2 regions of the Marinobacter liaoningensis genome follow, and region 1 is predicted to be linked to the other one. Evidence: riboswitches for the same ligand, from Rfam matches in the RefSeq annotation. Region 1 holds a riboswitch; the other holds the start of a gene.
The links. Region 1 has a riboswitch for cobalamin ahead of KZO34_RS11520 (TonB-dependent receptor domain-containing protein). Riboswitches for the same ligand answer to the same signal wherever they lie in the genome.

Region 1 (3,411 bases):
GGTGGCCCCGCGCCCTATGCCACCGGAATCAAGGATCGCCCCTGGCTGGGCAGCGGCGCCGAGCCAGAGGCCGGATCCATTCGTGATGCCATCCGATTGGTTCATCTTGGTGTCGGGCTCTGGCTTGCTGCCCTGGTCGTGCTGGTTGGCGCCCGGGAGGTGCTGTGGTGACCGGCCCGTCTCGATTAGCCCATGGCGGCCGGCTCACCGAGGCTGCCCGGCGCTGGAACCGACCGGTCGATCAGTGGCTGGACCTGTCCACCGGCATCAATCCGCTGGGCTGGCCGGTGCCGGACATTCCCCCGTCGGTCTGGCAGCGTCTGCCGGAGGAGCACGACGCTCTGGAGGCTGTGGTTCGGGACTGGTGCGGCGCGCCCGCAACATCGGTCTGTGTCCCGGTACCCGGCAGTCAGGCCGCGATACAGACCTTACCCCGCCTGCGTCGCGGCTGCCGGGTCGGTGTGCCTGAGCCCGGTTACGCTGAACACGCCCACTGCTGGGCCTCTGTGGGCCACGAGGTGGTGCCGGTAACCGATGCCGATCTGGCGGCCGGTGATGACTGGCTTGATGCGCTCGATGTAGTGGTCTGGATCAACCCCAATAATCCGACCGGACGACGCCTTGAACGCGCCCGGCTCCTGGGCTGGATGGCGCGTCTGCAGGCGCGGGGGGGCTGGCTGGTTGTCGACGAGGCGTTCCTGACCGCGGGGGACAGTGCCAGTCTTGCCGCCGTGTCAGGCCAGCCCGGGCTGGTGGTGCTCAAGTCCCTTGGCAAGTTTTTCGGCCTGGCGGGGGTGCGTGCCGGTGCAGTCCTGACCGACGCCGCCATTGGCGAGGGGCTCAGGGCTGCGACTGGCCCATGGGCGCTCAGCGGGCCGGCCCGCTTCCTGATGGCACGGGCGCTGCAGGACACCCGTTGGCAAGACAGCGCCGAAAGCTACCTTCGTGGGGCATCGCAGCGCCTGGGCGAACTTCTGGCTGATCGGGGCCTGCCCGGCACCCAGGGTACGCTCCTGTTCCGATACCTCCCGCATCCCGGAGCCGGCTACCTGCACGCGGCGCTGGCCCGGCAAGGCATCCTGGTGCGGCATTTCAACCGACCGGCGGCGCTTCGGCTTGGTCTCCCGGGGCCCGAATCGGACTGGCAAAGACTTGCCCGGGGTCTGGAGAGCATGTCATTTGTCATTGACCAGTGAGTGACCGATTGCTAGCCTTGCCGCTCGTTTTCAGGTGCCCCGATGCGATGTTTTGCCGACACCGCAGGGGTGAAACGGGAAGCCGGTGAGAGTCCGGCGCTGCCCCCGCAACGGTATGTGAGTTAACGGTGATCGAGTGCGCCACTGTGCCCAGGCATGGGAAGGCGATCACCGCAGTGCGCTTGGCCGCACCGCTCATAAGTCCGGAGACCGGCCTGTTTACACACCAGACGTTGCGGAGGGCGACGGCGGTGGGTGACTGCCTCCCGGGCCCGCGACAACCCTTACCCACCCGCCAGACCTGCCCCGCGCAACACGACAAGAATCCCCCGCACGGGTGCGTGCGGCGTGTGAGTGAGTATGGTTATGATGTTCCTGAAAGACAGTCTGCCCAATGTCGGGGCTGGCGTTATCCTGAGTTCCCTGCCCCTGGTTTCCGGTCTTGCAATGGCCGAACAGTCCTCCGTTTCCGGCGATGCCACCGAGCTTGATCCGATTGTTGTTACCGCCACCCTCGGCCCGCGAACCGTGGGTGAAAGCCTGTCATCAGTGACCGTGCTGGATGAAGACACCGTCGAAAGCCAGGCTCCGAATGAGTTTGCGGACCTGCTCCGGGGCCAGCCGGGTGTGACGGTGGTCTCCAACGGGGCGTTCGGCAAGAACACCAGTGTGTATACCCGCGGTACCTCCAATGATTCCACGGTGCTGCTGCTCGATGGCATCCGGATCCGGTCGGCAACCAGTGGCGGTGCGCCCTGGCAGTTCGTGCCCAAGGAGCTGATTGAGCGGGTCGAAATTGTGCGGGGCCCCCGCAGCAGTCTTTACGGTGCGGATGCGGTTGGCGGTGTGATCCAGGCCTTTACCCTGAGGCCGGAAGCGGGCCCGCGCGGCTGGATTGAAGCCGGTGGTGGCAGTTTTGATACCCGCAAAGGGGCGGCGGGCGTAAGTCTGGGCGATGGTGTCACCAGTTTCAGTGTGAGCGGCGTGCACAAGAACACCGACGGTACCGAACTGATCGAAGGTGGCGAGGATCGCGGTTTCCGCAACAGTGCGGGTGTCGCCCGCCTGAGCCATACGCTGCCCAATGGCGGCGAAGCCGGAGTGTCGGTGTTCGAATCCCGGGGCAACACCGAGTTTGAGGGCGGAAACACCGATTTCACGCTCCGGGCGGTTGGTTTTTCCCTGAACACGCCGCTGAGCGACTACTGGCGCACCCGCATTGACCTGAACGAGGCACGGGACGAGCAGGAAACCGCGAACGATGCCTTCGCCGATTCGGTATTCAACACCCGCACCCGCACCGCGCGCTGGGAAAATACCTTCACCCGCGACGTGCATGAGCTGGTCCTCGGAAGCGAGCTCTCCTCGGATGAGGTCAAATCGAGCACCGGCTTCGACGAAACCAGCCGGAACAACGCCGCGCTCTTCGGTCAGCTGCGCCTGAATTTCGGGCCGACCGACGTCCAGGTCAGTTTGCGGGGCGACGACAACGAAGCCTATGGGCGGGAGGAAACCGGCGGGGTCGCCCTCGGGCATGCGTTCGACCGTTCGCACCGGATTCGGGTCAGTTACGGCACCTCGTTCCGTGCGCCCACGTTCAATGATCTCTATTACCCCCTGGAAACCTACTCCTTCGGCGGCTCCTACGCCGGTAATCCCGACCTGAAACCCGAGGAAAGCAGCGCCGTAGAGTTGGGCTTCAGCGGGCGCTATCCGGACTGGTTCTGGGACGTGGCGGCGTATCAACTGGACATTGATAACCTGATTGCTCTCTCCGGTGATGGCGCGGGCAATCTACGCCCGGAAAACGTGAACGAGGCGGAGATCCGCGGCCTGGAGCTGGGGGCCGGTTTCGAACGGGGCGGCTGGCGAACTCATCTGGCGCTGACACTGACCGATGCCCGCGATGCCGGCACCGACAATCGGCTGCGCCGTCGCAGTGGGCAGGGCGCACGACTGGACATCGATCGTGATATCAACACCTGGACCCTCGGCGGCACCCTGGTGGCCGAGGGCTACCGTTACGACGATGCGGCCAACACAAAGCGGCTGCCGGGCTATGGCACACTGGACCTGCGCGCGATCTGGCGCTTCGCCCCGGACTGGACCGGTAAGCTGAGTGTTACCGACGTGTTCGACCGGACCTACGCGACCGCCGAGCGTTTCGATGGCCGCCAGTACCTGTCGGCTGGCCGAACCGCGATGGCGTCGATAA
Region 2 (3,411 bases), 350 kb from region 1:
AGATCGATCTGAACAAGTCGGCCTACGAGAACGACAAAATCCACAACCGCTGGCACCCGGACATTCCCCTGGTCGCCACCGTCAAGCCCGGCGATGACTTCATCGTCGAGTGCTACGACTGGACCGGCGGCCAGATCAAGAACGACGACAGCGCCGACGACGTGCGCGATGTCGATCTCAGCCAGGTGCACTTTCTCTCGGGTCCGATTGGTGTCGAAGGCGCGGAGCCGGGCGACCTGCTGGAGGTGGATATCCTCGACATCGGCACCTTCGAAGAGAGCCAGTGGGGCTTCAACGGCTTCTTCTCCAAGCAGAACGGCGGTGGCTTCCTGACCGAACACTTCCCGGAAGCCCAGAAAAGCATCTGGGACTTCAACGGCATGTTCACCAAATCCCGCCACATTCCGAACGTGGAATTCGCCGGCCTGATTCACCCGGGCCTGATCGGCTGCCTGCCCTCCAAGGAGCTGCTGGAAACCTGGAACACCCGGGAAGCCGGCCTGGTGGCGACCGACCCCGAGCGGGTGCCGGAGCTGGCCACCCTGCCCAACGGCGAGACCGCCCACATGGGCCAGATGCGCGGTGAAGCCGCCAAGGCCGCCGGCGCCGAAGCGGCCCGGACCGTGCCGCCGCGAGAGCACGGTGGTAACTGCGACATCAAGGATTTGTCCCGCGGCTCCAAGGTGTACTTCCCGGTCTACGTGGACGGCGCCGGCCTCTCCGTGGGCGACTTGCACTTCAGCCAGGGCGACGGCGAGATCACCTTCTGTGGTGCCATCGAAATGGCCGGCTGGATTCACCTGCGGGTGAACCTGATCAAGGACGGCGTGAAGAAATACGGCATCAAGAACCCGGTGTTCAAGCCCAGCCCGATCAAGCCCCGCTACGACGACTACGTGATCTTCGAAGGCATCTCGGTGGACGAGGACGGCGGCCAGCACTACCTCGACGTGCACGTGGCCTACCGCCAGGCCTGCCTGAACGCCATCGAATACATGACCAAGTTCGGCTACACCAAGGCCCAGGCGTACGCGATCCTCGGCTGCGCGCCGGTGGAAGGCCACATCAGCGGCGTGGTGGACATCCCGAACGCCTGCGCCACGCTCTGGCTGCCCACCGGCATCTTCGACTTCGACATCAACCCGTCCGCCGATGGTCCCCAGAAGAAAGTCAGCGGTGGCATGGACGTCCCCCTGTCGAAAGATAAGGAGTAAGCGCCATGCCCGTGTACGACTACAAGTGCCGCGAGCACGGCCTGTTCAACACCTTGGCCACCATGGCCGACGCCGCCAAACCGGCGGAATGCCCCACCTGCAAGGCGCTGTCGCCCCGGGTGATCGTGTTGCCACCGCACATCGCGGCCATGGACCCGGCCAACCGGGCGGCCCAGGACCGGAACGAAAAATCCCGGCATGAGCCGGTGTTTTCCACCGCTGACCGCCGGGCCCACGACCAGGAACACAGCCGCAGTTGCGGCTGTGGCTCGCCGAAGCCGGGTAAGTCGATGCTGTTCTACACCGCCGACGGGAAGAAGATGTTCCCCTCCATGCGGCCCTGGATGATCAGCCACTGACGTTCAGTACAGAGTCTGTCACGTGTTTGGCCCCTTCGGGGGCCTTTTTTGTTGCCCCGCCTTGTTCCGCCTGAATATCGTGTATATAGTGTTTTCATCCTTGGTTAACTACCAGATGTTGTTTTTTGAGCATCTCGGTATCGGGAATCCGGTGAGAATCCGGAACTGACGCGCAGCGGTATTGGAGAACGAGCGTGGCATAACGACACTGGCGCAAGCCGGGAAGTCGCCACGCGAGGCCGAATCGAACGATTCACGCTCCTGAGTCCGAAGACCTGCCAGGGATACAACTGCACCTTCGCGTCTTAAGGTGAGCAGATCGGTAGTGCCTGCCCGTCCCCCGGGCAAGGTGCGCCCCTGCGTACGCGAAGGTGAAAGGAATCCAACGCGTATTCAGGAGTACAGACATGTCCAGCTCTGCCCTGGCTGCACCCCAGCCGTCCGCCCCAACTGAAACCGAATCCCTGCAGGTCATCAAGCGTAATGGCACCCTTGTAGGCTTCGATCCGTCGAAGATCAGCGTTGCTGTCACCAAAGCCTTCCTGGCTGTTGAGGGTGACAAGGCCGCCGGCTCGGCCCGCATCAACGATGCCGTGCACCGGGTGACCGAGCAGGTGATCCAGGCCATCGGTCGGCGCCTGAAAGCCGGCGGCAAGGTTCACATCGAAGACATCCAGGACCAGGTGGAGCTGGCGCTGATGCGGGCCGAGGAACAGAAAGTGGCCCGCGCCTACGTGCTCTACCGGGAAGACCACGCCCGGCAGCGTGCCCACGATCACCCGGTGGAAGCCCACCCGCACCTGACCGTGAAAAAAGCCGGTGGCGAGATCGCCCCGCTGGACCTGGGCCGGATGAAACGGCAGGTGGAGCAGGCGGCTACCGGCCTGGACGGCATCGACGGCGACTCCCTGGTGGAAGACGCCCTGACCAACCTGTACGACGGCATTGCCGAGGAAGACGTGCTGTCGGCGCTGGTGATGACGGCCCGCGGGCGCATCGAACAGGAGCCGGACTACAGCGCCGTCACCGCCCGGCTGTTGCTGGAACAGCTTCGGCTGGAGAATGCCTTGGCCCTGAATTTATCCACAGAGCAGTCGCTGGCGGACATCTATCCACAGGCCCTGAGCGCCTTTATCGCCGCCGGCATTCGGTACGAGCTGTTGGACGAAGCGCTCGCGGCGTTTGATCTCGAGCGCCTGGGCGACGCCCTGAAACCGGAGCGGGACCGGCAGTTCGGCTTCCTCGGCCTGCAAACCCTTTACGACCGCTATTTCATCCACTGGGACGGCGCCCGCCTGGAACTGCCGCAGGTGTTCTTCATGCGCGTGGCCATGGGCCTGGCGCTGCGGGAAGACGACCCGAACGCCCGCGCCATCGAGTTCTATGACCTGTTGTCCTCGTTCGACTACATGGCCAGCACACCCACGCTGTTCAACAGCGGTACCCGCCATTCCCAGCTGTCGTCCTGCTACCTGACCACCGTGGGCGACGACCTGGAAGCCATCTACGGCGCCATCCGGGATAACGCCATGCTGTCGAAATGGGCCGGTGGCCTGGGCAACGACTGGACGCCGGTGCGCTCGCTGGGCGCCCACATCAAGGGCACCAACGGCCAGAGCCAGGGCGTGGTGCCGTTCCTGAAAGTGGTCAACGACACCGCCGTGGCGGTGAACCAGGGCGGCAAGCGCAAGGGCGCGGTGTGCGCCTACCTGGAAAGCTGGCACCTGGACATCGAGGAATTCCTGGAGCTGCGCAAGAACACCGGTGACGAACGCCGCCGCACCCACGACATGAACACCGCCAACTGGGTGCCGGACCTGCTGATCGAACGCATGCGC

Region 2: linked by a shared signal. The riboswitch ahead of KZO34_RS09985 (ribonucleoside-diphosphate reductase subunit alpha) and the one ahead of KZO34_RS11520 (TonB-dependent receptor domain-containing protein) in region 1 are both predicted to bind cobalamin.

What each region holds. Positions count from the first base shown of each region.
Region 1 covers NZ_JAHXKI010000002.1:2,007,547-2,010,957, forward strand. Annotated here, with positions in the region: gene cbiB (adenosylcobinamide-phosphate synthase CbiB) at 1-171, shown strand, start outside; gene cobD (threonine-phosphate decarboxylase CobD) at 168-1,196, shown strand; cobalamin riboswitch at 1,212-1,429, shown strand; gene KZO34_RS11520 (TonB-dependent receptor domain-containing protein) at 1,563-3,411, shown strand, end outside.
Region 2 covers NZ_JAHXKI010000002.1:1,652,710-1,656,120, reverse strand. Annotated here, with positions in the region: gene fmdA (formamidase) at 1-1,214, shown strand, start outside; gene KZO34_RS09990 (zinc ribbon domain-containing protein) at 1,220-1,573, shown strand; cobalamin riboswitch at 1,658-1,870, shown strand; gene KZO34_RS09985 (ribonucleoside-diphosphate reductase subunit alpha) at 1,981-3,411, shown strand, end outside.